3 regions of the Exiguobacterium sp. s191 genome follow, and region 3 is predicted to be linked to each of the others. Evidence: riboswitches for the same ligand, from Rfam matches in the RefSeq annotation. Region 3 holds a riboswitch; each other region holds the start of a gene.

Region 1 (9,750 bases), on a different contig from region 3:
TTGGGGGAAACAAAAATGAAACGAACACTCATGGTTGGTCTATCAGCAGCGGTCTTGTCATCAAGTATGGTCCCGATGTTCGCGGATGCCCATAGCTCTTCTCATACAACACGCAACATCAAGAAGGTCGAATTCTTGTCGATGGAAGCACCGACGAAAATCGATCAGATGGTAAAAACTTATACAGAAGCAAAAGTCAAAGTCACCTATACGAACGGCAAAACGGAAGTGAAGCCGTTGAACTATAATCAATTATTCCTGTCGCAAGATAAAATCGTCGAAAACAAAGGCGAGATGATTGCAGCAGGTACACCGATCGATGCTAAAGGAAATCCGATCATCGACCGCAGTGTACCGGACAAACCGGAAGCCTTCGTCTCAGATGCACCAGACTCGAATAGTCTGCTTGAAGTGCACGGAAAAAAATACATGGTCTCTCACTTCGAGTATGACTCGATCGACAATGCTGGTAATGAAGTCAAGGGACTTCCAGCATCGATGACATTAACGGAAGTCGTACAAGATAAAAAGACAGGAAAACTTGCTGTCAAAAAAGCCAGCAAGATTGATTTTGAAAACGTCAATGGACTCTGGACACCATGTAACGGTTCGACGACACCATGGGGAACGCACCTTGGGTCAGAGGAATATGAACCAGATGCTCGTGCGTTTGAGTCAGACAAAACGTCAGCTGCTTATAAAGAAGTAAATGCCTTCGCTGAGCGCTATTTCGGAACGACCGAAAAAGCGAATCCTTACTTCTACGGGTATACGCCTGAAATCTCGGTCGACCGGAAAGGAAAAGCGACAGCAGTGAAACACTACAGCACAGGTCGTTTCTCGCACGAGATGATGCAGATTCTACCGGATCAAAAGACCGCGATCTTTGGTGACGACGGCAATAACACAATGATGTTCATGTATGTCGCAGATAAAAAGCGCGATTTCTCAAAAGGAACACTTTACGCGGCTAAGTTCAAACAAACACGCGCAACGGAAGGCGGAGCTGGTGATCTCGAATGGATCAAGCTCGGTCATGCTTCCGATAAAGAAGTCAAACGCTTGATTGATAAAGGAACGAAGTTCAGCCACATCTTCGAGACAGCCGATGCGCCAACTCCTGGCTTCAAAGCAGTCAAAACAGCTGCTAGCAAAAAAGTCGAATACTTGAAGCTCAAGCCTGGTAAGGAAAAAGAAGCGGCTTTCCTTGAATCACGTCGTTATGGTGCGTTGCTTGGCGCAACATCAGAATTCAACAAGATGGAAGGCATCACGGTCAACGAGCAAGACAAAAAAGCCTACATCGCCTTGTCTTATGTGTCAGGCAGTACCGAAAAACAAGAAGGTGCTGTCCAAGACGACATCCAGCTTGAAAAACGCGAATCGGGTGCGACATTCGAAATCGATCTTGGTCGTGCAAAAGGCATCGACAGCCGTTACGTACCAACGAATATGCAAGCACTCGTCATTGGTGAAGATTTGAAGAAGCCGGATTCTTACGGCAACACAGCGAATCCGGATCTCGTCGCGAATCCAGATAACCTTGCTTACTCCGCGACATCTGATACGCTCTTCATCGGTGAAGACAGCTCCTTGCACACGAACAATTTCGTTTGGGCTTATAACCTGAAGACGAAAAAGTTATCACGTATCCTTTCGGTTCCAGTCGGAGCGGAAGCAACTGGCCTTCGTTCACTCGATCATGTTGGGAAGTATAGCTACCTCCTAAGTAACTATCAACATCCCGGTGAGTCATTGACTGACAAACAAATCACCGCGGTCGATCCAAAAGCGCTCGAACAAGCGATGAAAGACGGCATCGGAATTCAAAAAACAGGTGGTGTCGGTTACCTCTCTGGTTTACCGAGTGGTCACAAATCATATACGCATCGATAAGATGCTAAAACGGATTCCCAGGCACAGGAATCCGTTTTTTCATGCGTTGTTCTTCTTCTGTTTTGCTGCTTCTTCTTCAACACGCTGCAGCAGCCCGTGAACAATTTTTTCGTTCTCCCGCTCTCCTCCAAGCGACAACAAACTCTTTCCAACAAAGTTTGCTCCCTCGTTTTTTCCCGTATAGATCAATAGACAGCGATCAGGTCCGAGCGGTTTGAGTGTAAAGGTCATCTCGATCTTGAATATTTTAGCCAACGTGAATCCGATCGTATTTTGTTTGAAGTCGGGTTCGTTCGTATAAGCTAAATCGGTCACGATATAGGTTTCAAGTCGATTACCCTGCATGTATGTTTGACGATACGTCGAACCGACGACACCCGGTTTTCGTTCAATCACCTCGTGCTGGACGACGTTTGGAATCAAACGCTGCAATCGCGTGTGATCAAACAAGTGCCATGCTTCCTCAATCGGAATATCGAGCTGTCGTTCTTCTCTCCACGTAATCATAGATCCGCCCCCTTTTCTATAGAAATACCCTGTCATCCGGTCTTGTAACGTCCGGTGACAGGGCGAGAGCAGATTCTTATTTTACTGTGCTTGTTTCAAGGGCTGCACCGAGGAACTTCGCTAGTTCGAGCATACCGTAGCGTCCTGCAGCTGCCTCGGCATCCGAATTATAGTTCGTATTCGTATTGACGTCATACGTATAGATCGTACCTGACGCATCCTTAATGAACTCGATGCCTGCGACCGCGATTTGGTTCGCTTGGAGGAATGCTTCATACTTTTGGATGATCGGGTCATTGAAACCTTCAACGATTTGGAACTTCATCGGCGTTTGCGGTGCTTCTTCTCCGACTGGGCAGAACAAGTCGTCGATCACACATGCATCTGCTGGGCAAAGCTCAAAACCTTCTGACGTATCGACTCGAACCGCGTAGACAAACTTTCCACCCACGAACTCACAACGCGTGATGTACGGTTCTGGTGCTTGAATATACTCTTGAATCAACGTGATGCCATCGACTGGTTCGTCGAATGTCGGACCATCGAGATAAGCTTCAAGTGCTTCAATCGAATGGAATAACTGGACACCGAGACCTTTCCCTGCACGGTTGTGTTTCGTGATGAATGACGAAACACCGATCTCTTTTGCTGCTTGCACGATTTGATCACGTCCGACGGCAGCCGTCGTCTTCGGTACACGAATCCCAGCCTTACGCAACGCCGTATATTGATTGACTTTGCTGACTTCAAGACGGAGCGCACGCGTTCCGTTAAAGACGGTCCGGTCATGCTCTTCTAACCAAGCGAGGACCCCTTCCGTCAACTCCGGCGCGTAACGATGTCCCCGCGTATGCGAAGAAGCACTCATCCGGCTGTAAAAGACGCCTTCTGGCGGCAGTTCATCCAGCGGAACGATTCCTTCATTCAAGTGCCACTGTTCATACGGTAATTCGAGTTCTTCGAGACGTTTGATGAGATGGTCCGTCCATTCTTGGTTTTCGTGGAGAATATGAATTTTTGTCATGATTGTTGACCTACCTTTCGTTTCGCTTCGACCAGTGGCATTACGTCACGAGCAAAGCGTTCCATTTCTTCAAGTTGTGGTGAGAATTGTAACAAAAGTAACGTGACACCGACGGCTTCGAACGCTAGAATCCGTTCAGCGATTTGTTCTGGTGTCCCGATTAAATTCGGACGTAGACCACGGTTCGAGACAGAATAATCATTCCGCTCGACCTGTTGCTCCAGTTGCGATTTACTAATGAAATCCTGATAACCGGCATAACCGGCGCTGTCTTCCTTGACGTCCGTGATCCGTTGCCATTCAAGAAGTGCTTCTTCTTCCGTATCCCGACAAATGATGTAGGCAGCAAGACCGAAGCTTTCGAGCGGCTTTTGTCCCGTCGCTTCCCGGCGTACTTTCATATCGTCGATTTTATGGGCTACTTCTTCAACAGTGCCCCCGTGCATGACATAAGCGTCACAGTGTTCGACGATCGTTCGCTTTCCAGCTTCACTCTCTCCACCAGCGTAGAGCTTGATCCCCGGACGCTGGACTGGCTTCGGATGGAGTTCTGCTTGCTCGATCGTGTAGTGATGACCGGAGAAGCTATACGGTGACGTATCTGCCCATAGTCCCTTCATGACCGTGACGAACTCTTCCGTCCGAGCATAGCGTTCATCGTGCGCTGTGAAGATACCGTTGTATTGTTTCGCTTCCTCTGCCCACCACGCTGAGACGACGTTGAGCGTAAAGCGTCCACCACTCAACTGATCGATGTTTGCCGCCATCTTCGCCGTCGTCGCTGGATTATGGAACCCGGGACGAACCGCTGTCATGATCTCTAAGCGTTCCGTCGTTGCAGCAATCGCTGCTGCCGTCGTCCATGCCTCAAGACTCGGTTCCTTAATGCCTTTGATATCGTTCAAGTTCAGTTCCGCGATCAACGTCGTCGAGAAGCCGATCCGTTCTGCTGTTTGTGCGACTTGTTTCGCATAATCGAATGTCGGTGGCATCTGTTCATCCTCGACGTTACGTAACCATCCCCCAAAAATCGGTAACCAAAAACCATACTCCACTCCATCGTCCCCCTTATCATAAAAAAACGCTCTTTTCGAAGTTCGAAAAGAGCGACGGTATCTTGTCCTGTCCGCTCTTATCTTCGGAAGGTATCCCTTCCTGGAAGTAGCACCTTCCGCCACGGCGGGGTTGCTGAAGTGTCTTCGGGCCAGTCCCTCGACTTCTCTAGATAAGATGTGTTGCATTCATCGTACAAAATTCACTGAACTAAAGCAACCATTAAACCGTCTTTTCCAATCGGAATTATTTCGAGCATAAAAAATCCCGACATCGTGTCGGGATTCGGGATTAATATGGTGCGACGAAATCTGATGTTGGCTCTGGCGCCTGTTCACCACGAACACGATCATAGAATTTTGCCATCGTGACGCTGAAGTATGGTCCAACCCATAAGACAGCAAGACCAAGTGTAACAATCACAAGTAATGCCCAACCAATGAATGATAGGAAGAGTAAGAATGCTTCCATTTTATGACCATCCATGAGTTGACGTGAACGCGTGATTGCCTCGAGAATACCGACTGATGGTTCATCTCGAAGGATGTAGAACGTCAACAAGTAAGAGAACGACTTGATGATCCCTGGAATGATCAAGAGTAAGGTCCATAGGAATAAGAAGACCGCTTGCACAATCGACACGCCGATGACTTTACCGAAGATTTTATACGGTTCGAACAAATCAGCTACTTTGACTTCTTCATTGCGTGCGAACGACATCGCGACCCACGTCCAACCCGCTGCGATTGGGATCAATAAAATCGAAAGAATGATGCTGACCGCACTCATCGCATTTAGATCTTCGTTAGGATCTGGTCCGATGAACGTCGGAACGCTCTGGATGATAGAAAAAAGTACGAACATGAGGATGGCAAATCCCCAACGACCGCTGAGCGACTCCTTCGCTGCTTTTTTTAATTGAGATGACATGAGTAAGGTCCTCCTTGAAAAATAAGTTCTCACCTTACTTTACGGTCGAATTCTTCTAATGTTTCACTCTTTTTTCAATAATTTCCCGTCTCTTTGCTGGTTGAGCCAGGCACGCTCAAGCTGTCGTTCACACGCCGTGTATAACGAGCGTCGACCGTCGAGCCGTTCCATCGCGAATGGAATACCATGCTTTTTCGCCTGCGCGATGACATGTGCACTCGCTGCATGAGAAACGCGACTCGTTACGACGACGATCGCGTCCGTCTTTTTGGCGAGACAGGCAATCTTTTTCGCGGACTGTGCGTCCCCTGCCAGATGAATCAATTCGATCCCCGTCGGCGCAAAGAACTCACGATAGACAGCGGTCTGTTGTTCGTTTCCGACAATGACGAGACGCATTCCTGTGAAGCGCGTGAAATCAAGCGGTGTCTTATCAACGAAATCCATCAATTGTCCGGGTACAGCTGTCGTCACGATCGGTTCAATCGTTCGCTCTTTTGGCATACGGACGCGACGCTGCGCTTTTTTAGCTTTCGGCACCGGTTGTCGTTTCATTTTTCGTGCATACCGATTTGACTTTTTTGTTGTCACAGATGCCTTCACTACCGGTTGCTCTACTTCTGATCGGCGGTTAGATGATGCGTTGACGATCGGCTCTTCATACGTGAACGGATGCTTCCAAGCAATCGTCAGTGTATCCTTCCGTTCCCGCCACATGACGAGATCGACGAGTTGACCTGCTTCTAGTCGGAAATAGCGCATGTCTTCTACCGGTACGACATAATAGAACGATCTGCCCGACTCATCTTGCAGTGGACCATTCACCGTTTCCTCAATGATTCCATGTGCCTTGACGATTGCTTGTTCAAACACGACACGTTCCGGATTCTCTCTCATTCGCTCCGTCGAGACGACGGCTTCAACACGGCACATCGTTTTTTGATCATCCTGACGATCGATACGGACCCGGACTTCCATGCCGTGCTCGAGATTCCAATCGCGGACGTCTCGTTCTGAAATATGACTGCCGGACCATTCTAGTAAAGTACCGCCTTTTAAACCCCGCTGAAACGTATAGGCATAACGTTGCTTGCGTACTGGCTCGACAGGTACTTGCGATGGTATTACGATGGTCTGCTTCTCTAGCTCCACTACTTCGTCAATGACCGGTGTTTCTTGAACGTCGCGCGGTGCATAATACGCTGACATCTTGACCCATTCGTCGATTCCGTTCACTTCGTCGAGCCAGAGTTGCCAATCTTCATACCGCTCCACGACCGCTAATTTCATCTGTACCAATTCAGTTGCTCGTTCCAACACCTGTTGCATCATCCGTAACCACTTCCTTTGCGTTTTTTTCACTATAGCAACGAAAAAACGCGGAAGTAGTTCAAAAAAATAACCGGGTTATTTTTTTATTTAGGTGCGTTGCTGAATTTCCACAGCCGGATCCTGACGCTTATATTTCGCGACGATGACGATCAAAACCGTGATGATCACAAGTAGGAACCAAGAAGATAATTTTCCAAGATCAACGACTGCCCAGCCTCCTTCTTGATGCGGATAGACCCAGCCTTTAAAGAACGTCACGATATTCTCTGCGATCCAAATGAAAAAGGCGATCAGTAAAAAGGACAGGACGAGCGGCATCCGGTAAATCGTCTGCTCGATCGTAAAATAAACCCATGACTTATAGAAAACGAGGACGACGAGAACCATCAATAGCCAGCGTGCATCGAAGATCCAGTGGTGGGTGAAGAAGTTGAGATAGACGAGACTGCCGACGCTGATCGCAAGCCACGGGGGAGGAAATGCTATGAATCGCAAATGAAATCGCCGAAAAGCCTGGCAGACATAACTCGCGACGCTTGCGTACATGAATCCTGCATACAATGGAACACCAGCCACTTTCGTCAAAGCTTCTTCCGGATAACTCCAAGACCCGACGTTCACTTTGAACAGTTCAAGTGCTAGACCGATGACGTGAAACAATAAGATCAGTTTGAATTCCTCCATCGTTTCATAACGTGTGACGAGTAAGACGATTTGGACGAGAATACACCATAGCAACAGGAGATCATATCGAGCAACCATTTCAGTAGGAAGATAACGTGAAAGAGCAAGTGCTGCGAAAATCATCACGGGAAAGACGCAACAGATGGCTTCTATATATGTAAAACGAATCAGGTGCCGGATCGCTTTCATTCGGTCATCTCCTTTTTTCTTCAGTATACGGGTCTCAATCCTCCTTCCCCTCCTTCTTAAGATGGAAAAAACGGAAAATTTCGTCTTTCTTCTTCCACTTTCCTCATGATACAGTTAACGAATCAATTATTTTAAGAAATGAGGTGCCAGACATGACGCGTCATCGCGCTTCCTGGTTGTTACGCGCTACGTTAAAGTGGGGACTCTTCCTGCTTGGTTTATTTTTACTCGCTCTTGGCTCATCGATGATGATCACGGCTGAACTCGGTGTCTCGACGTGGGATGTATTGCATCTTGGTCTCCAAAAGAAGACGCCACTATCCGTCGGAACGATCATCTTACTTGTTGGTCTATTACTCGTTTTCGTTAAGTACGCATTAGACCGCGTCACACCGCAAATCGGAACGCTCGTCAACGCGATTTTCGTCGGTGTCTTCATGAATCTTGTGCTTGGTTCTCATCTCTTACCCTCTTTTGAATCGATCTGGTTGAATACGCTCTGGCTGATTTTCGGTATCTTCATCATTGGGATGGGCGCTGGTCTGTATGTCGCTGTCGGATACGGGGCTGGTCCACGTGATGGGTTAACGCTGACACTTGCAGAGCGCTTCGGAACGTCGATTCGTCTGATGCGGACGATCATGGAAGTCACGGCATGCGGCATCGGTTGGTTGCTTGGGGGACCTGTTTTCTTCGGTACGATCCTCTCGATTTTCCTGATTGGACCGTTTCTGCAATTTTGGTTGTTTTATTTCCGCCGGATCATTGCAGCGATTGATGCAAAAGGAATTCCAGCGTCTGAACGCCAAATTAGCTAAGTCGCCTGACTCGATATCATTCTGCGTGAATGATATCTTTTTTTATGTCAGAAGCAGATAAGTTGCGCCATCAAAATAAACACGTTATATTCGTTTACATATCAATCTTTGATACGTCAAAGGTTTCTTCGAACGAAGGGAAGGATGTGATGGATTGAGTATTTCCTGCACCGAAAAAGGACGTTTGATCTATGCACTCGTCTCCGTCAATAAGACGATTGCTCAAAAATTCGATCTCTGTACGGATGGTTTCAGTCAGACTCGAATGGACCTACTTGCTCAACTACAAGTCGATCAAACGATCAGTCAAAAAGAATTGCAAAAACGCGTCAATGTCGATCATGCAGCAGTGACCCGTCATCTCAAACATCTGGAATCGACCGGGATGATTGCTCGCGAGCGGTCAGCCGCTGACAATCGGGTGATTCTTGTTTCCTTAACGGAACAAGGGGCGACGCGCATTGCACGATTACGCGAACAAAAAGATGAGTTCCTCGAGAACTTACTCGAAGGATTCTCCGCTGAAGAACAACGGACGCTAGCTGAGATGATTCAACGCATCGAAGCGAACGCCGACACATTACCTAAATTAAAAGAGGAGTCGATTTAATATGGCAACGCAAACAACAACAGACTTCATGGAAATCGTCAAAGGACGTCGCTCGATCCGTAACTACGATACAGACGTGAAGATCTCAAAAGAAGAAATGACACAAATTCTTGAAGAGGCAACACTCGCACCTTCTTCTGTCAACATGCAACCATGGCGTTTCCTCGTCATCGATAGCGAAGAAGGCAAAGCGACACTCGCACCACTCGCGAAATTCAACCAAGTCCAAGTCGAGACATCTTCTGCTGTCATCGCGGTCTTCGGTGACATGAACGCTGTTGATCAACTCGAGAACATCTACGATACAGCTGTCGCAAAAGGGCTTATGCCACAAGAAGTACGCGATCGCCAAGTACCAGCGATTCAAGGTATGTACAGCAGTGTATCGGCGAACGATTTGAAAGACAGCATCTTGATCGACTCGGGTCTCGTCTCGATGCAATTGATGCTCGTCGCTCGTGCACACGGATATGATACAAACCCAATTGGTGGTTACGAGAAAGATCAAATCGCGGAAGCATTCGGTCTTGAAAAAGAGCGTTATGTACCGGTCATGTTGCTATCGATTGGTAAAGCGGTTGACGCAGGATACCCATCGGTTCGCCTACCAATCAACGACATCGCAGACTGGAAATAAGTTTTTTTACACTATAAAAAAAGAAAACACACACAAGGGAGATTGAATAATTATGACTACTCAAACAACA
Region 2 (9,750 bases), on a different contig from region 3:
AAAATCGTTTGAAACGGTGTCGCGCCCATCGCTTCTGCTGCTTCAAGAACGCCTTTATCGACTTCGAGTAAAGAACTCTCGATCAGACGCGCCATGTACGGTGCAGCGTAAAAGACGAGCGGGACGATGGCGGCTTCTGTTCCGATCGATGTCTGAACGATCAAGCGCGTCAACGGGATGATCGCGACGAGTAAGATGATGAACGGAATCGAGCGGAAAATATTGACGATACTGTTGAAGAACGTGAACAGCGGGACATTTTCAAGCAATGCTCCTTTTCGCGTGACGACAAGCAGGATCCCGAGTGGTAAGCCGATCAAGGTCGAGAATAAGAGCGAAACGGATACCATCGTCATCGTCTGCAAAAATGCTGTCCAGATATCACTGTAATTAACTAGCATGAGCAAGTACCTCCTCGACCGTCACCTGTGCCTGATCGATGTAGTGTAACGCTCGTTTCACTTCAGCCTGCTCACCAATCAACTCGACGAGTAAGGTGCCGAACGGCGTATCCTGCAACTCCGTGATGCTACCGTGCAAGATGTTGACATCGACGTCAAAGCGTTTTGCGACTTGTGATAAGAGCGGCTGCCCGGTGTGATGTCCGAGGAAATGAATCTTATAGATCGGATTCGCATTCCGCGACTCGATCAACTGGCGAATCGATGCTGGAATCTCGTCGTGCATGACGGAGCGAACGAAGTTTCGTGCCGTCTCGGTCTTCGGATTCGAAAAGACGTCGAAGACCGTTCCTGACTCAATCAACTTTCCAGCTTCGATGACGGCGACGCGGTCGCAAATCTCCCGAATGACGCCCATCTCGTGGGTGATCAAGAGAATCGTGATCCCGTACTCCGCATTGATCCGTTTTAATAACTGGAGAATATGATGGGTCGTTTGGGGATCGAGTGCTGACGTCGCTTCGTCACATAAGAGGACGGAAGGTTGCGTCGCGAGTGCCCGGGCGATACCAACGCGCTGTTTCTGCCCACCGGACAATTGATCCGGATAATGATCTGCCTTGTCCGCGAGATCGACGAATTCGAGTAACTCCGTCACCCGGCGGCGAATTTCGTCTTTCTTGACGCCTGCGAGAACGAGTGGTTTTGCAACGTTCGTAAAGACCGTATTCGCATTCAATAGATTGAAGTGCTGAAAGATCATCCCGATCCGTTGTTTTGCTTGACGCAATTTTTTCGGAGACAGTTGCGTTAAATCTTCCCCATCGACCGTCACCGTTCCTGACGTCGGTCGTTCTAACAGATTGACACAGCGGAGCAGTGAACTTTTTCCGGCACCGCTAAAGCCGATGACACCAAAGATTTCGCCTTTTTCGATCGTCAGGTCGACACCGTCGAGTGCTGCAATCGTCTGATCTTTCGTGACGTACGTTTTCTTGACTTGATGAAATGCGATCATTCCGTTTTCCCCCTTCATTCAACAAAAAAGGTCCCTTCTTGAGAAACAAGAAGAGACCTGGATCCGCACAGTGGCAGAATCCACTCTACTCATCTCTCAGACATCTGTCTGATGGAATTGGCACAGTGCTCATAATGAGTCTGTTGCCGAGGTTTCGTAGGGCCAGTCCCTCCACCTCTCTGGATAAGTATTGCGGTATGAAATTCGTATGTGTGTTGTTGCGTTGTTGCTTATGTCGTAAAACTAATTTTTACATTACGGGTCGAAACTTTAAAAGTCAACCAACTTTGCAAAAATAATCCATTTGGCGCATATCGACGGATGAACAAGTTATGAGTTAGCTTACTCAACGGATCATGATTCGTCAAGAAAGATTTGACAAGTCATTTTTGGTCGTGCTACCATCGTTTCAATGATTATTCCGACAATTCCAATATGATATTTATCAAGAGTGAACGAGAGACCTGGCTCTATGACTTCACGGCAACCTGCAATCTGTAAGGTGCTCCGACCAGCAAAGCGCGGCTTTGGATGATACGGTGAAAAACTCGTGGGCGTCCAAGCAGTGACGTCGACGAGTTTTTTTCATGAATGGAGGAAAAATAGTAATGATGAACTATCCTGTATTGACTGGTGCTGAAGCGTTTTATTTTCAAGGGGGATCGATCGGCATTCTAATCTGTCATGGTTTTAACGCCACACCGCAAAGTGTCCGCGACGTCGGTGAGGCATTCGCTGCTGAAGGTTTTACCGTCTATGCCCCGCGCTTACGTGGACATGGAACGAATGTCCGCGAGTTTGAACAATCGACTGCTCGATGTTGGAAGCAAAGCCTGAAAGACGGCTATGAACGTTTACAAGAAACATGCGATCAAGTCTTCGTCATCGGTCAATCGATGGGTGCGACGCTTGCACTGTCACTCGCCGCTGACGGCATTCCGTTCGCCGGCATTATTACGATCAATGCCGCACTCTCCGTTCCATCCTATGAAGCACTTTCGTTCGAGGACGGTCCAGAGTATTTACCAGAAGGGGCACCGGACATCAAACGGTCTGCTTTCGAAATCATCTATGACCTCGTTCCAAGTCGTTGTGCGTTCGAACTCGTCCGTCTGATGGATGAGACGAAAGGACGCCTCGGATCGATCCTTCTGCCGACATTAATTCTCTACTCGGCGACCGATCACGTCGTCCCGCCGTCGAGCTCGGATTATCTGCATCAGCACATCGGAACGAATGATAAACGAAGCTACTGTTTACTGAACTCGTACCACGTCGCGACCCTCGATCATGATCAGGATTTGATCGTTCGTGAGACGATCCGTTTTATCGAACGCTCAAGCCGGTTCTCACAGGAAACGGGATAATAAAAAAACAGCTATTCACTTAGAAGCGAATAGCTGTTACATCAAAGGACGACCGCGACCGGTTCGTCTTTTTTAATTTTCTTGGTGCTGCACCGATTGGAGCGGCTTCGGTTTTCCAGGCACCTCATGGCAATGGCGGCACCGTGGCTCATATGATTCTGAAGCGCCAACTAGGATGATCGGATCATCGTAGTTCGCTGGTTTTCCATCAATCAACCGTTGTGTCCGGGAAGCCGGATCACCACATGAAAGACAGATGGCTTGTAGCTTCGTTACGAATTCTGCGCGCGCCAGTAATTCCGGCATCTTGCCAAATGGCTCTGCCCGGAAATCTTGATCAAGGCCTGCACAAATGACGCGTTTTCCGTCTTGTGCAAGTGCTTCGATGACTTGTACGATCTCATCATCAAAGAATTGAACTTCATCGATTCCAACGATTTGTGTTTCCTCTGCTACTGCTGCGTAGAGATCACGACTCGTCGCCATCGGAATCGCCACGACGGAGTTGCCGATATGAGAGACGACATGCTCTTCATGGTACCGGTCGTCGATTGCCGGCTTGAATACTTGAACGGGCAGTTTGCCGTACTGCGCCCGTCTGACACGACGAATCAACTCTTCCGATTTCCCGGAAAACATACTGCCACAAATTACTTCGATCCAGCCGTACTGATTTATTACATGCATCATCGTCCGACACCGTCCTCTAAAAATAGTCACTTTAACGAGTATAGCCCGAAACGGTATCGAGAAAAAGGGTTGACTTCCGGAAATCAAAATTCATTTTTTCTTTACCTAGAATTTTTGTCCTTTCATTCCAACCGTCCCCTATTTCCTGTACACTGAAGAAGAAGACTCTCACGAAAGAAGGTGTCCCCGATTCATCATCTCTTACATGACATCCTGCACCAATATGGTGCCCTTGGTCTCTCCGTCCTTCTCGCAGGTGGTATCGTGGGATTGCCGGTTCCTGATGAGACCCTGCTCGTCCTGTCCGGTTTTTGGATGCATCAAGGCAATCTACCACTCGTCGGTACGATTCTCGCCGCTTACGCCGGCAGTTGTATCGGGATGACGATCAGCTATTTACTCGGATTAAAACTCGGTATGCCACTACTACACCGCGTCGGACCGAAAATGCGTATCTCAGAAAAACATATTCTTTCCGCTGAAGCCGGATTTCGTCGTTACGGAAAATCGGTCCTAATCATCGGTTACTACATACCTGGTCTCCGCCAACTCTCTGCCTTTTTTGCAGGTGTCTCGAAAATGCCGTTTCGCGTGTTTGCGAGTTATGCGTATACAGGTGCGTTGATTTGGATCAGCGTGTTCTTAGGCGCCGGCTACTTTGTCGGTCGTCATCTCTCGTTCCACAAAGTCGTGGACTATATCTTGGCACATCCGGAAGTCATGCCGTATTTAATCGGGATTGCCGGTGGAATCGCCTTCTCCTTCGTCTTGAAGACGTATCTCGCGTATCGTTCACAATTCAGTCTATACAAAAACAGCCTGCTTCCATAATGGAGGCAGGCTGTTTTTTTAAGAACCGACAAGTGATTACTTGCGGCCGTATTTTTTGTTGAAGCGATCGACACGACCATCTGCCGCGTTGAACTTTTGACGACCTGTGTAGAATGGGTGCGAGTCTGAAGACACATCCACACGGATGAGTGGGTACTCGTTACCATCTTCCCAAGTGATCGTTTCGTTCGAAGAACGAGTAGAACCGCTTAAGAATTTGTACTCAGTCGTTGAATCCATAAATACTACTTTGTTGTAGTTAGGGTGAATTCCTTGTTTCATGGTTGATTTCTCTCCTTCCGCCCTGGTTCATTTGCTGAGCCAGAGTAAGTTACCTTCCTATACTAAACGATTTTTTTACGCGTCGCAATAGTTATTTTTCCGTCGTCGTTTCCTTCTTGACGGTACGCGGTTTAGCCGGTGCGCGTCGGACCGTCTTCTTCTTTTCTTTCTCGAGTTCAACGAAAAATTCTTCATTATTTTTCGTATCGCGAATCTTACGCAGGAACGTATCGACGAACTCGTTCGACTCATTCATCGTCCGGCGAATCGTCCAAAGCGCATCGAGTTGCTCTTTCGGAAGCAACAGTTCTTCCTTCCGTGTACCGGACTTCCGAATGTCGATCGCTGGGAAGATTCGACGTTCTGATAACTTACGATCGAGATGCAACTCCATGTTACCCGTCCCTTTGAACTCCTCATAGATGACGTCATCCATGCGTGATCCTGTCTCAACGAGTGCTGTCGCAAGAATCGTTAAACTACCACCGTGTTCGATGTTTCGCGCTGCCCCAAAGAACCGTTTTGGCTTATGGAACGCAGCCGGGTCAATTCCCCCTGAGAGCGTCCGACCGCTTTGCGGTACCGTTAAGTTATAGGCCCGTGTTAGACGTGTGATCGAATCCATCAAGATGACGACATCCTTCTTGTGTTCGACGAGTCGCATCGCCCGCTCGAGGACAAGCTCAGAAATCCGGACGTGGTTGTCTGGTGTTTCGTCAAACGTCGAGCTGACAACATCTGCTCCCGGAACCGAGCGCTCAATATCTGTTACTTCCTCAGGTCGCTCATCAATCAAGAGAATGATCAGTTCGACATCCGGATGATTCTCCTGAATCGAGTTTGCGATTTCTTTGAGGAGTGATGTCTTCCCTGCTTTTGGTGGTGCGACGATCAAACCACGTTGACCAAACCCAACCGGTGCGATCATATCCATGACACGCACAGATAGATGGCGTGGTTCTGTCTCAAGTCGCATTAGACGATCCGGATAGATCGGTGTCAGTGCCGGGAAGAATAAACGGTTACGGGCAGTATCCGGTGCTTCACCGTTGACGGCTTCCACGCTAAGTAATCCTTGGAACCGTTCGTTTTCCTTCGGTGGACGGACTTTACCTGTGACGACATCACCATTACGTAGATTAAAGCGCCGGATTTGAGATGCTGCGATATAAATATCTTCAGAGGATTGGGAATAATTGATAGGACGAAGGAAGCCAAAGCCACCATCGTTTTGCATTTGTGGGTTGCCAGGGATGACTTCGAGTACCCCTTCGAGGAAATAAAGACCAGTCGATTCAGCCTGTGCTTTTAAAATCTTGAACATCAACTCGCGTTTACGGGCTTCCCGGTATTGTGGGACATTCTTCGTCTTTGCGATTTCATAGAGTTCTTTTAATGTCAGTTGGCTCAATTGAGCCAGTGTATAGGAACGTTCTGGTTTATCTTTTTTATCAGTTGTTGGCATGTTCTTCACCTATTCTTTATAAATTCAACTGCATTCAGCATACTTCCATACATACATCAGGAGGTATGTAATTTTATTCGTGAACTAAAGGTATCATATTTTTTTGAATTCGTCGTTAACAATCCTCTGCGTTTCTTACTTTGTAATATTCAAGGATATTATTTCAGTTATGTTACAAAAGCATCTGTTTTGTCTTCTAACTGAAAAAACGTTTTCAAGTGTGCTCGTGCTAAGATATTCCTGCAGACAAAATTCTTACACAGTTGTAAGGTAGACTGCTTAACCAAACACTTAATGATTTCATCATATAACTTACGGACGCAACACACTACATTTAAACGGAGGAATTCTTAACATGAAACGTTTTCTAGCATCGATCGCGACGGCAGCCTTAGTGGTTTCAGGTTTTACATCAGTGGGTACAGGTAAAGTTGAAGCAGCGACAGTCACGAAAGTCAAGATCACGGACAACGGTCTTCGTGTTCGGACAGCACCTTCTACGAAAGCAAGCATCGTTGGGAAAGTCAACGCTGGTCAAGTCTTTACATACAAAGGCAAATCAGGCAGCTGGACAAAAATCTCATACGGCGGTAAAACACGCTATGTCTACTCACAGTACACAAAGACATACAAATCATCTTCTAGCGCTAAAAAATCAACAAGCTCTTCTTCTAAACGGACGAAAATCCTGAACGAAGCAGCAAAACATAAAGGTACACCTTATGTATGGGGTGGAACAACGACTCGTGGATTCGACTGCTCTGGTTTCACAAGCTACGTGTACAAGAAAGCGGCTGGCAAAACATTGCCACGTACGTCTTCTTCACAATATTCTTCTTCTAAGAAAGTCAGCGTTTCAAAAGTACAACCAGGAGATCTTGTCTTCTTCTCACACGGTAGCGGCATTCAGCACGTTGGGATCGCAACAAGCAAGTCAAGCATGGTCAACTCAGAAACAGGTGGCGTTAAATACTCAAGCTTCAAATCAGGGTACTGGGGTTCACGCCTTGTCGGCGCAGGATCTTACCTTTAATTCATCATCTCAAAGCGGTTGAGCATTGGCTCGATCGCTTTTTTTCATCTCATTCATAAGGAGGAAATAGGATGCATGTCTTAATTACAGGTGCTTCAAGAGGTCTCGGTCGTGAATTCGCTTATCTCCATGCTCGTCAAGGGGATCACGTTCTGCTCGTCGGACGTGATGCTACGGCACTCTTCGAAACGAAATTCCATGTCGAGCGACTCGGTGGAACAGCAACCGTCTTCCCTTACGATTTAACGCAGTATACGCATCGATTGGCACTGTTTCGGGCAACGGAACAGATTCCGGTCGATTGCGTCATCAATAACGCTGGAATTGGTGTCTTCGGTTCTTTCCTTGAGACCTCGTTTAAAGATGAGTCCAATATGATTGCCTTGAACATCGAGGCATTAACACATGTGACGAAGGTCTATGCCTCACGGATGAAAGAACAGGGAATCAAAGGACGTATCGTCCATCTCGCATCAACGGCTGCATTCGAAGGCGGTCCATGGCTCAGTGTCTACTACGCGACGAAAGCCTATGTCCTTCATTTCTCGGAAGGCTTGACGGAAGAGCTCGCACCAGACGGGATTCAAGTGAGCGTCGTCTGTCCGGGTGCGACACATACCGGATTTGAATCGGCAGCAAACCTCGAACAATCACGCTTGTTCTTGCGACCTGGTGTCATGGATGCCCCGACAGTCGCGCGTATCGCCTACCGCGGCTATATGAAGGGAAAAACGTTCATCGTGCCTGGCTTCGGGAATGCCTGGTATATCTTTTCGACGCGTTTTCTACCGCGTCGGTACGTCACCCGACAAGCAGGAGAAGTCCAGCGTCCGCGGTAATCGTCAAATAATGATTTATTTATCACTCAACGTTCATATCCTCCCTTTCCTCAGGCGGGAGGTAAGCCGCGACATCTCGCAACTTGTGCGAAATGCCGGGTCTTCCCTTCCCCTGACGGAAACGTTAGCACGTTTCCTTTTCCTGTAGGAGTTTAGGATGAACGTCTTGTTTCCTAGAAACATATCAAAAAAGAGTTGGCGTTCCGGAAATCATCCGCAACGCCAACTCTTTTTATGTGGATCCAGACGTCCTGTTTGAGGAGTCGTCTTGTTTTACTTAATGACAAGCTTCGGTTTCTTTTTGAACGAGTGGATACCCTCAACAAAACGAACCGTTCCTGATTTCGCACGCATGACGACAGAGTGCGTCTGACCGCCTTGCGCCGTGAACTGGACACCTTTCATCAACTCGCTGTCCGTGACCCCTGTCGCAGCAAAGATACAGTCATCTCCTGCGACGAGATCATCCATCATGAGGATCTTCGACGGATCTTCGATGCCCATCTTCTTACAACGCTCGATCTCAGCCTCGTCTGCTGGTAACAAGCGTCCTTGGAGTTCACCACCGAGACATTTCAAGGCAACGGCAGCAAGAACGCCTTCCGGTGCCCCACCTGAACCGAGCAAGATATCAATCCCTGTATGCGGGAACGCCGTGTTGATCGCACCAGCAACGTCACCGTCACCGATCAAGCGAATCCGTGCCCCTGTTGCCCGAATTCGTTGAATGATTTCTTCGTGACGTTCCCGATCCAGGATCGAGACGACGACGTCTTCGATTTCTTTGTTCTTCGCCTTCGCGACGGCTGCGATGTTTTCTTCGATCGTCGCATCCAGACTGATATGACCCGCCGCTTCCGGACCAACTGCGATCTTATCCATGTACATGTCCGGTGCATGGAGTAAATCTCCTGCATCCGCGACCGCGAGGACAGCAAGTGCGCCCCATGTTCCTTTTGCGACGATGTTCGTTCCTTCAAGCGGATCGACAGCGACGTCGAGTCGTGGTCCATACCCATTTCCTAGCTTTTCCCCAATGTAAAGCATCGGTGCTTCATCCATCTCGCCTTCCCCGATGACGACGGTTCCTTTCATCGGAATCGTATCGAAGACGTCACGCATTGCGCTTGTTGCCGCATCATCCGCTTCGTTCTTCAATCCTTTTCCCATCCAACGCGCAGAGGCAAGCGCCGCTGCCTCCGTGACGCGTACAAGTTCCATTGATAGACTTCTCTCCATGTGTATGTCCCCTCTCCCTTGTTACAAATCGGTCAAATCGTTTCACGCCATACGAGGGCGCCTAGCTCCTTCAACTTCTGATCAAATCGTTCGTAACTCTGGTCAAGCACTTCTGCGTGGTGCAACGTCGTCTCCCCTGAAGCGAGAAGTCCCGCCAAGACAAGTGCTGCGCCACCGCGTGGGTCCGGTGCCTCGATTTCCGTACCAAGTAAGGTTTCTCCACCACGAATGATGATTGAGGCGTCTTCATGCGTGATTCGAGCGTTCAAGCGTCGTAACTCCTGCACGTGCCGGAAACGTTGCGGGTACAACTTATCGACGACGATACTCGCTCCCTTCGCTTGCAACAACGCTGCCGAGATGACAGGCTGTAAGTCGCTCGGGAATCCACCGTAGTGGAAGACACGAATATCGACCGGCTTCGCCTCCTGAAACGTCGCCGTGACGGAATCATCCGTTGCTTCGATCAACGCACCGTACCGTTCGAGTTTTTGGATGACGCTCTCGAGATGAAGCGGAATGACGTTATCGACGGTGACGCGTCCAAGTGCCGCCCCCATCGTCAAGAACGTTCCTGCCTCCATG
Region 3 (9,750 bases):
TCTTATTTGAGACTTCGCGCGTCGCCAGTGCCTGCGTGACAGGCCAAACGAGGAAGAGCGTCCAGTAGACGGTCAAACCAGCCATGACATAAAACAGCAAGGAAGCGACATTTCCGCCATCGACGCGCGCATATGTCCATAAGGCAACCGTCGTCAAAAGGAGTACAGCGTAACGCCAACCAATTTGCCACTTCGTCATAGGGACTCCACGTCTTGTTGGATGGGTACAGCAATCTCTTTTTTGATTTGTTCTAAAATCCGTTCAGACGATTGACCGTGATAACGCGCGTCCGCTGTCAAAATCAAGCGGTGTGACAGGACCGGAATCAAGAGATGTTTGACATCATCCGGTAAGACGAAACTGCGTCCTTCCATGTATGCCCATGCTTGCGCGACTTTCATCAAGGCAATCGAAGAACGGGGACTCGCGCCGAGATAAAGTGAACCGTTCGTCCGGGTCGCTTGGACGAGATGGACGATATATTTTTTGACAGGCTGTGAGACATGGACGTTCTTGACTTCTTCTTTCATCTGGAGCAATTGCTCGCGACCAATCACCGCTTCGAGCGTTTCAATTGGTTCATCCCGTTCGAAACGTGTCAGTAGCTTCATTTCTTGTTGGAAATCAGGATAACCCATTTTGACTTTGACGAGGAAACGGTCGAGTTGTGCTTCTGGTAACGGATACGTTCCTTCATGTTCAATCGGGTTTTGTGTCGCCATGACGAAAAAGGGATTCGGAAGCGTATGAATCTCACCATCGACGGTGACGTTCGCTTCCGCCATTCCCTCGAGTAAGGCAGATTGAGTTTTCGGTGATGTTCGGTTGATCTCATCGGCTAAGACGATGTTCCCCATTAGAGGACCCGGTCTATATTCGAATTGGCTTGTTTTCTGGTTATACATCGATACACCCGTCAAATCTGACGGAAGTAGGTCTGGCGTGAACTGAACACGTTTGAAGGTCAACCCGATCGATCGGCTGAACGCACGGACGAGCATCGTCTTCCCGACTCCCGGTACGTCTTCTAATAGGACGTGACCGCCCGCTAGTAGTGCTGCCAATGATTGTGTGATGACATCTTCCTTACCGATGATGACTTTCTCTACGTTGTCGATAATCGCTTGAATCTCCTTAGTGTATGTTCGCATTGTCAGGCCCCTTGCTCTCGTAGTAGTTGAATTTTCTGACTTTTTATATCATCTCATATTCCGCTACGCTTTTAAAGAAATACGAGCAGTTTCTAGCACATGAAAAAGGGGGAACGCCGTAGCGTTTCCCCCTTATTTGTTTCAGGAACGAACACATGCCGTGATCCGTTCTTGAACCGTGCAGTTGCACGTAAAACACGAATACATCCGTGTCAATGGACAACGTTCGTCAAGTCCGGTGATCCTCTTCTTTCAGAAGCGACATGCGATCGTTCCCTCTACATTGGTAATCATTCATGTGCATCACCATCCTTTCATATATTGAATATTACCGAATATGTTATAAACGAAACGTCGAATTTTAATTATTTTTTTCGATACCGCGCATAGGTCGTCGCGAGTGCGACCGCAAGGACCAGCCCTTTGATGATATTCAACGAATAGTATGGAACAGACAGCATGACGAGACCATTTTCAAGAATCCCGACGAGACAAGCCCCAACGAGTGTGCCAAGCGCATTCGGCTTCCCTTGTCCTGCGAACGACGAGCCGATGAATGCGGCTGCGACCGCTGGCATCAGATAACCGGAACCGGCATTGATTTGTGACGATCCGACTTGTGACGCAAGCAAAATCCCACCGACCGCCGCAAGTAACCCAGCAATCAGATACGCGAGTGCCCGGTAGCGGTTGACACGAATTCCTGTCAGTCGTGCGGCTTCCGGATTCCCGCCGATGATATAGAGAAAACGACCGTGTCGCGTATGGCTTAAGAAGACGTGGGTCACAGCGACGACGACGAGCATGATGACGATGATCCAAGGTGCCTGGCTGATTTTCGCGAATGCCTCCGGAATCGTGCCGACTGTTGGTGTACCGTCCAAGCGCGGCATTCCGGCACTGATTGAACCACCACCGGTATACGTCATCGCGACACCTTCGACGATAAACATCGTCGCAAGCGTCGCAAACAAATCCGGAATCTTAAACCAGACGATGAGTAAGATGTTCACCAGAGCAACGCTAAGAGATAAGAGAAGTGCTAAACCAATCGAGACACCGAGCGGTAGACTGTACCAGACGAAGAACGAGACGACGAAAGAACTCGCAAGCGTCGCGGTCGACCCGACCGATAAATCAAATCCATTGACCGTCAAAGAAACGGTCAAGCCGATCGCGATAATCGTCACGATGGAAATACTTCGTAAAATATTAATTAAATTCGTCCCTTGTAGGAATGTTGGAGCCGTCGTCGCAAAAAACAGGACGAGGGCAAGGATCGCGAGGACGATCCCCCAGTCGTTCAAGAATCCGAGGACAGGACGTAAACCCTTCCCTCGGTTCGTTTGTTTTGATACTACCTCATTCATCGTTGCCCTCCTCCTGTCGCATACCACAACAAGGTTTCTTCTGATGTGTCCGCCGTCTTCGTTTCATGGACGATCCGTCCATCGAACATGACGTAGATTCGGTCCGTGACGGTCAAAAGTTCATCCCATTCACTCGTCGCGTAAAGGATCCCTTTTTGTTGTTGCGCGAGTCCGTCAATCAGACGATAGATATCTTGTTTGGCTCCGACGTCGACACCTTTTGTCGGTTCGTCCAAGACGAGTACAGAAACATCGGTCAGTAACCATTTTCCGATGGCGACTTTTTGTTGATTCCCACCGGATAGTTGACCTACTTCCTGTTTCACGTCTGCCACTTTAATGCCCAGCTCCTTGACCCATTGCGATGCCTGATCTGCTTCTTTGCGACGATCCATCAGCCCCCAGCGGTTGACGAAATCATGAGCTGCCGCTGCTGTTAGATTTTCTGCGACAGAATCGGCAACAAGAATTCCTTCTTTTCGTCGTTCTTCTGGAACGAGACCGATCCCCGCTTGAATCGCAGCTTGTGGATTGCGAAGGCGATGGGCTTTTCCACCTATCCGAACCTCCCCTTCCTGAAACGGACGATCACCGAACAATGCTTTGCATAATTCCGTTTTACCGGCACCGACAAGACCCGCGATACCAACGACTTCACCTGCTTGAACCGTCAAGGAGATCTCGTGGACGTCCGCATTCGTAGCACTCTCGACGGTCAATACGTTCGTTGCATTTACCCGTGACGTTTTCGCAACAGACGTAAGCTGACGCCCGAGCATTTGCTCAACGACAGCTTCCTTCGTGATGTCTGTCAAAAGATATCGTGAGATGAGTTGACCGTCGCGCATGACCGAGATGGAGTCGCAAATCTCATATAGTTCCTGTAAACGATGCGAGATGAAGATGATCCCAAGCCCTCGTTCGGCTAAACGACGCACGACTGAAAAGAGATGGCTTGTTTCCGCCTGACTGAGAGGTGCCGTTGGTTCATCTAAAATCAAAAAACGGCGTTCTTGGACGAGGGCGCGAGCAATCAGTACGAGTTGCTTTTCAGCAAGCCGCAACTCCTCGACACGTGTCTTGACGGAAATATCCGCCTGTAATGTCGCTAACGCTTCCTTGGCACGCTGTATGTAACGGCGTTGGGATACGAAGCCAGTCATCGTTCCGTCCGTCAACAGATCGAGACAGATATTCTCAGCGACCGTCAAATACGGGACAAGCGCCACATCGACCTCTTGTTGGACGAGGTCGATTCCAATCTGTTTCGCATCACGTGGTGACGTGATGGACAACTCCTTCCCGTCGAGACGGATCGTTCCTTCGTCCGCCGTTTCCGCTCCGGATAAGACTTTCATCAACGTCGACTTACCGGCACCATTCGCACCGACAAGCGCGTGGATTTCACCGGATTTCACTTCAAACGAGACTTGTTTTAAGGCTTGCACTCCTGGAAACGCCAGTGAAATCCCAGTCATCTTCAAGTGATGATTGGTAGACGTCATTGTTTTTTATGGACGTCACGCAACCGGTCCATCCACGGTTCATTGAATTTGTCCGATGTACTCCATCCTTTGATGATCGTATCGAGATTGTACATCGTCGTATCCTGCTTCAACGCCTTCTGCTCCACGAGTTTCGCGTCGAGATCAAAGCTATCCGGTGTCTTCTCGCCAGCGATTTTCTTAGCCAGTAATCGCATGTCCGTTTGTCCAATCAAGAATGGATCCACCGCACTCGTCGAGACCCAGTTACTGCCTTTTTCACGCATCAGGTTGATATCCTGATTCGAGACATCGATCGAGATTAGCGGGATTTCTTGACGTTTATTATCCTTGAGCGATTTGTAAGCCCCTTTTGCGACTTCGTCCCACGCTCCCCAAACCGCATCAATGCTTCCTTTCGGATATTTCGCGAGAATCGCATTCATCTTCGTTGCGATATCCCCTTGGACATCTTGGAAGTTTGTCGGTCCAACCGTCTCAAGCGTTTTGATCTTACCGTCTGCTTCGTACGTCTTATAGATTTCCTGACGACGATCGAGCGGGGCAAAACCTGGTCCGAACCAAAGTTTGATGACACGGACCGGCTTTTTGTCCGTCACCTTCGTCACTTCATCAAGCGATAGCTTCGCGAGTTGATGATCGTTTTGGAATGTTTCCGTCACACCTTTTAACGCCGTTCCTTTTTTCTTCGTGACCGTATCGAACGTCACGACCTTCAGCCCTTTGTCGACCGCTGGTTTAATCATGTCATAGGCGTAGTCTTCCTTACCATGCGAGATGATGAGCCCATCATAATCTTGCTGAATCGCTTGCGCGACAAGCTCCTTGAACTTGACGTCGTTACCTTCCGAAATGAACGTGCTGACTTTAAAGCCAAGCGCTTCGCCTTCACTTCGCGCGCCATCAAGGAATTGTTTCGTATGGTCGTCCGATGCTAGGTTGCGGATGACGGCGATCTTGACGTCCGATTGAACCCCTTTTGGTACATCCTTGACGACCTTCGTCGTCGTGGCTTCTCCATTCGCACAAGCCGCTAGTAACAGTGCCGGTGCTAGGACGGCGTAAGCTAGTTTTTTCATGACATATCTCCTTATCCGAGGGGTTGAAGCCCTGTTAATTGTTCAATCGTTTCTTCATTCGGTTGCGTGATGACACCAAGTTCGGTGATGATGCCTGTGATCAATGTGTGTGGTGTGACATCAAACGCCGGGTTGAAGACGGCGATGCCTTCCGGTGCTGCCGCAATACCTTGGACAGTCGTCACTTCCTGCGGATCACGTTCTTCGATTTCGATCGCGTCTCCGGAAACGAGCGAGAAGTCGAACGTCGAGAGCGGTGCTGCGACGTAAAACGGAATACCAAAAGCTTGCGCGAGCAATGCCAATTGGAACGTCCCGATTTTATTCGCGGTATCTCCGTTTCGTGTAATGCGGTCGGCACCGACGATGATCGCATCGATCTGTTTTTCTTTCAGCGTATGGGCGACCATGTTGTCCGTAATTAACGTGACATCGATGCCGGCACGTTGCAGCTCCCATGTCGTCAATCGTGCTCCCTGCAGTAACGGTCGCGTCTCACTCGCAAAAACGGATAATTCGATGCCGCGTTCTTTTGCGATGTAGAACGGCGCAAGTGCCGTTCCATAAGCAGCGGTCGCAATCGATCCAGCATTACAAATCGTTAGGATCCGGTCGCCTGACTGGAACAATTCCAGTGCATGAATCCCGATTTGACGTGACGTCTGCGCATCCTGGTCGTATAAGGCGACCGTCCGTTTTTCCAACCGTTCGCGAATCTCTTCTACCGACGTCCCGTCTTGAATGATTGGATTCAATTGATCGAGGACATTTCGCAAGTTGACGGCCGTCGGTCGTGTCGCGAGTAACGTCGCCGATGTCTCAAGCAAGGCTTGCTTGTAGACCGGAAGCGCCGCTTCAAAGCGGTACGCTTCTTGAACGAGCACGAATCCACCGAATAAGCTGATCGCAGGTGCGCCCCGGACACGTAGTTGTTTAATCGCCTCAACCGCTTGCGCGAGATCAGCAATGACTTCATAGTGCTCTTCTTGCGGTAGACGTGTCTGATCGAGAATCGTCAAGACACGATCTTCGTAACGGATACTTTGAACGAATGTAGTCATCGGCTGAGTTCCTCCGTTACGTCAAAGTTTCGTAAATCATCGAATGTCCGGCATTCTGTACGGCGTTTGATTAACGCCGCTCCTAGACGAAGAGCGTGACGTTTCCGCTCTAAGCGTTCCGTCGTTGAATCGATTGATTCTAAATCAGCGACCGGTGCAAGACCAATCGTCCGCCGAATCAATTCGCAACCAGCAAAGCCAAGGGCATCCTGCAAGATCGTGCTCAGTACATCATCGACGAGTCCTGATGCCTGGAACGGTTCGACGGCTTCCCGTTCCCATAAGGCACGGAACGTTGAAGCGAACGTCAGCCAGAACGTATCGATATCCTTGATTCGGGCGTCACGTCGTGTAGGGTAATCCGGATATGCCGCGAAGAATAGATGCGCAATGAACTGTCCGACATCGAATCCGAATGGACCATAAAAGGCGAATTCTGGATCGATGACTTTCGTTTCCGTCGCCGAGGCGAAGATGCTTCCTGTATGTAGATCGCCGTGCAGCAATGCATCTCCTTTCGTGATGAAGAGCGCTTCGAGTTTTGCGACTTCGCGTTTTAACTCATCGTCTGCCCATAGACGTGCCACCTCTTCTTCGAGTCCGGCTTCAATCTCGTTCGTCTCCGCGTCATGAAACGGATCCGTGAAGATTAATTTTTCCGTGATGTCGCACAAGTCTGGATTGTAGTACGTTCGGGCGACACGTTTCTTTTCAACCGGACCAAGCGCAAAGTCCGATGTATGGAATAACGTCCGAGCGAGATAAGAACCGATATGTTCCGCAAGCAACGGATACTGTTCACCTGCGAGTAAACCGCTTCGAACGATCGTCAGATGTGAAAGATCTTCCATGACCGTATACGCCTCTTCATGACTAGCATGAAAGACACGCGGTACGAACGGCACGGCATGCCGTGCGAATTCACGGAGTGCGGATTGCTCGATCCACGCTCGTTCGAGCGATAACGGCCAGCTCTCCCCGACGACCTTCGCATATGGTAATGCTTGTTTTAGAATCAATCGATGTTCACCCTCTCGAATTCGGAAAACGAGGTTGAGGTTCCCGTCGCCAATCTCTTCTGCTTCGACGGCTCCATCGCCGATCAGTCCTAGTGTCCGAACACGATCAATCGCGTCCTGTTCTGTAAATGCTTTATATGTCATCTCAGTTTCCCCCTATGTGATACACGAAAAAGCGCCTCTTTTCGTCATCGAAAAGAGGCGCAGAAAAGTCACTGCGTCCTCTTATCTCTCAGACAAAACGTCTGTTGGATGTAGCACCGTGCCCAGTGGTCGGTTGCTGCGGCGTCATCGGGCCAATTCCCTCTGCCAACTCGCGATAAGAGTCGTATGTAGTTGTCGTGTGTGATATTGATTTGAATCTTACGCAATCGACTTCCTCGCTGTCAAATCGAAATCAAGCAGAAACGGATATCATTTTTATGCCATCTATAGAAATAGTATTTTCAAAAAAATAAATTTTCTAAAAATAGTTTGACAAGTGGCGATTCTCATGTAAAAATTGCAATTAGATTTCACAATTTCATCCAATTCTTATCAAGAGCAGACGGAGGGACAAGCCCTACGATGTCGCAGCAACCGACCTTTTGGCACGGTGCTAATTCTTGCAGCTACTAAGCTGACAGATAAGAGTCCACGTTCGAATCATTCATGGTCTCTTGTCGCTGACGAGAGACCATTTTTTTGTTGAAGGAGGAAAGACATGGCTTATATCACTGCTACTTATCAATTGACTGCCCGTGATCGACTCGAGCAACGCGCTGAACAACTCGCGCTTGGTCTGACAGTCGGTTCTTGGACGGAACTGAATCATCTCGAACAACAACAACTCGCCTCGTTCAAAGGGGAAGTCGTACATACCGAAGAGCGCGATGGCAAAGGATATATCACGATTCGTTACCCGGAACATAACGTATCGCGCGACTTTTCTGCGATTCTGACGACCATCTTCGGGAAACTCTCACTCGACGGTGAAATCAAATTAACGGAATTGCTACTACCCGATACATTTACGTCGGACTTTCCAGGTGCGAAATTCGGGATCGAAGGGGTCCGTTCCTTGATCGGTGTCGAAGATCGCCCATTATTAATGAGCATCTTCAAAGGAGTCATCGGACGCGATTTATCGTTCCTTCGTGATCAACTCGAAGGACAACTCGCTGGTGGGATTGATCTCGTCAAAGACGATGAGATCCTATACGACAATCCATTGACACCGACGATTGATCGGGCACGGATCGGACGTGAGGTCATCGATGCTCACTTCCAACGGACCGGTAAACGTGCGTTGTATGCGATCACACTCAGCGGTCCTGTCTTTACGCTCAAGGATCAAGCCAAGCGATTGATTGATGCTGGAGCGACTGCTTTCTTGCTGAATACCTTCACATACGGACTCGATGTCTTACGCGAACTGGCAAGTGATCCGGAAATCAACGTTCCGCTCTTCAATCATCCGGCATATAGCGGTGCGTTGATCGCTAGCCCGAATCACGGAGTCGCAGCCCCTGTCTTACTCGGCACATTACCGCGTGCTGCTGGAGCAGACTTGACGCTATTCCCGTCTCCTTATGGCAATGTCGCTTTACCAAAGGATGTCGCTCGTGGCATCGCGGTCGAAGCGACCCGTCTCGGGCAGACGAAATCGATCTTCCCGGTTCCTTCAGCCGGTATTCATCCTGGACTCGTCGCTCAACTCGTACGAGACTTCGGGATCGATTCCGTCATCAACGCCGGTGGCGGCGTACATGGTCATCCGCAAGGTGCTGCGGCTGGCGTCATTGCTTTCCGTCAGGCACTCGATGCGGCACTCGCAAATGAATCCCTATCGACGGCAGCATCGCGTCATGAAGAATTACGAATTGCCCTCGACGCTTGGGGGATCAAGTCATGACCGTACGGATTCTTTGTGACTTCGATGGGACGGTGACGACGCAAGATAACATCATCGCACTCATGCAGGCATTTGCGCCAGCGAGTGACTTCGAACCGTTGAAACGCGGTGTACTCGACCGGACGTTATCGATTCAGAGTGGTGTCGGGCAAATGTTCGCACTTCTGCCGTCTGACGGAAAAACAGCCTATCTTGACTTTTTGTTGGAGCGTGCAGTCATTCGCGACGGATTTTCGGAGTTACTGCAGTACAGTCGTCGTCAAGGCATCGATTTTTCGATCGTCAGCGGTGGAATGGACTTTTTCGTCGAACCGATCTTAGCGCCCTTCCTCGACCAAGAACAGATTTACTGTAACGTCGCTGATTTCAGTGGTCCATTCGTACATATCGATTGGCCAAACGCCTGCGATGCCCATTGTACGAACGGGTGCGGCTGTTGTAAAACGTCCGTTGCCCGGACACTACGTAAAGACGGTGACGTCATCATCGTCATCGGCGACTCGGTGACGGACTTCGAACTCGCAAAACAAGCGGATCGTGTCTATGCCCGTGATTATCTGATCACGTTGTGTGAAGAGAACGATATCGCCTATACACCGTTTGAGACGTTCCACGATATCGTTCATGATTTAACACGAGCGGAGGTGACAACATGACATTCATGCGACGG

What was found. A riboswitch is a leader RNA that binds a small molecule or an ion and turns the genes downstream of it on or off. The one in region 3 is predicted to bind S-adenosylmethionine.
Positions count from the first base shown of each region.
Region 1: another riboswitch for S-adenosylmethionine. It lies ahead of KNQ09_RS14145 (LLM class flavin-dependent oxidoreductase); the one in region 3 lies ahead of KNQ09_RS13200 (2,3-diketo-5-methylthiopentyl-1-phosphate enolase).
Region 2: another riboswitch for S-adenosylmethionine. It lies ahead of KNQ09_RS11220 (alpha/beta hydrolase); the one in region 3 lies ahead of KNQ09_RS13200 (2,3-diketo-5-methylthiopentyl-1-phosphate enolase).

Region 1 is NZ_JACSNC010000003.1:161,469-171,218, forward strand. Features, by position in the region: gene KNQ09_RS14130 (PhoX family protein) at 16-1,896, shown strand; gene KNQ09_RS14135 (SRPBCC family protein) at 1,936-2,403, opposite strand; gene KNQ09_RS14140 (ATP-grasp domain-containing protein) at 2,480-3,427, opposite strand; gene KNQ09_RS14145 (LLM class flavin-dependent oxidoreductase) at 3,424-4,482, opposite strand; SAM riboswitch class I at 4,557-4,659, opposite strand; gene KNQ09_RS14150 (DUF975 family protein) at 4,772-5,410, opposite strand; gene KNQ09_RS14155 (DUF2325 domain-containing protein) at 5,474-6,739, opposite strand; gene KNQ09_RS14160 (DUF817 domain-containing protein) at 6,830-7,615, opposite strand; gene KNQ09_RS14165 (YczE/YyaS/YitT family protein) at 7,768-8,433, shown strand; gene KNQ09_RS14170 (MarR family winged helix-turn-helix transcriptional regulator) at 8,588-9,043, shown strand; gene KNQ09_RS14175 (nitroreductase family protein) at 9,045-9,680, shown strand; gene KNQ09_RS14180 (nitroreductase family protein) at 9,733-9,750, shown strand, end outside.
Region 2 is NZ_JACSNC010000001.1:2,147,506-2,157,255, forward strand. Features, by position in the region: gene KNQ09_RS11210 (methionine ABC transporter permease) at 1-401, opposite strand, end outside; gene KNQ09_RS11215 (methionine ABC transporter ATP-binding protein) at 391-1,419, opposite strand; SAM riboswitch class I at 1,506-1,609, opposite strand; SAM riboswitch class I at 1,859-1,960, shown strand; gene KNQ09_RS11220 (alpha/beta hydrolase) at 2,028-2,786, shown strand; gene KNQ09_RS11225 (thymidine kinase) at 2,859-3,473, opposite strand; gene KNQ09_RS11230 (DedA family protein) at 3,657-4,307, shown strand; gene KNQ09_RS11235 (type B 50S ribosomal protein L31) at 4,344-4,589, opposite strand; gene rho (transcription termination factor Rho) at 4,681-6,054, opposite strand; gene KNQ09_RS11245 (C40 family peptidase) at 6,410-7,087, shown strand; gene KNQ09_RS11250 (SDR family NAD(P)-dependent oxidoreductase) at 7,159-7,926, shown strand; gene glpX (class II fructose-bisphosphatase) at 8,200-9,165, opposite strand; gene murA (UDP-N-acetylglucosamine 1-carboxyvinyltransferase) at 9,198-9,750, opposite strand, start outside.
Region 3 is NZ_JACSNC010000002.1:305,792-315,541, reverse strand. Features, by position in the region: gene KNQ09_RS13235 (DUF58 domain-containing protein) at 1-199, opposite strand, end outside; gene KNQ09_RS13230 (AAA family ATPase) at 196-1,152, opposite strand; gene KNQ09_RS13225 (ABC transporter permease) at 1,518-2,522, opposite strand; gene KNQ09_RS13220 (sugar ABC transporter ATP-binding protein) at 2,519-4,027, opposite strand; gene KNQ09_RS13215 (sugar ABC transporter substrate-binding protein) at 4,024-5,106, opposite strand; gene mtnA (S-methyl-5-thioribose-1-phosphate isomerase) at 5,118-6,167, opposite strand; gene mtnK (S-methyl-5-thioribose kinase) at 6,164-7,330, opposite strand; SAM riboswitch class I at 7,409-7,512, opposite strand; SAM riboswitch class I at 7,718-7,819, shown strand; gene KNQ09_RS13200 (2,3-diketo-5-methylthiopentyl-1-phosphate enolase) at 7,890-9,080, shown strand; gene KNQ09_RS13195 (2-hydroxy-3-keto-5-methylthiopentenyl-1-phosphate phosphatase) at 9,077-9,736, shown strand; gene KNQ09_RS13190 (methylthioribulose 1-phosphate dehydratase) at 9,733-9,750, shown strand, end outside.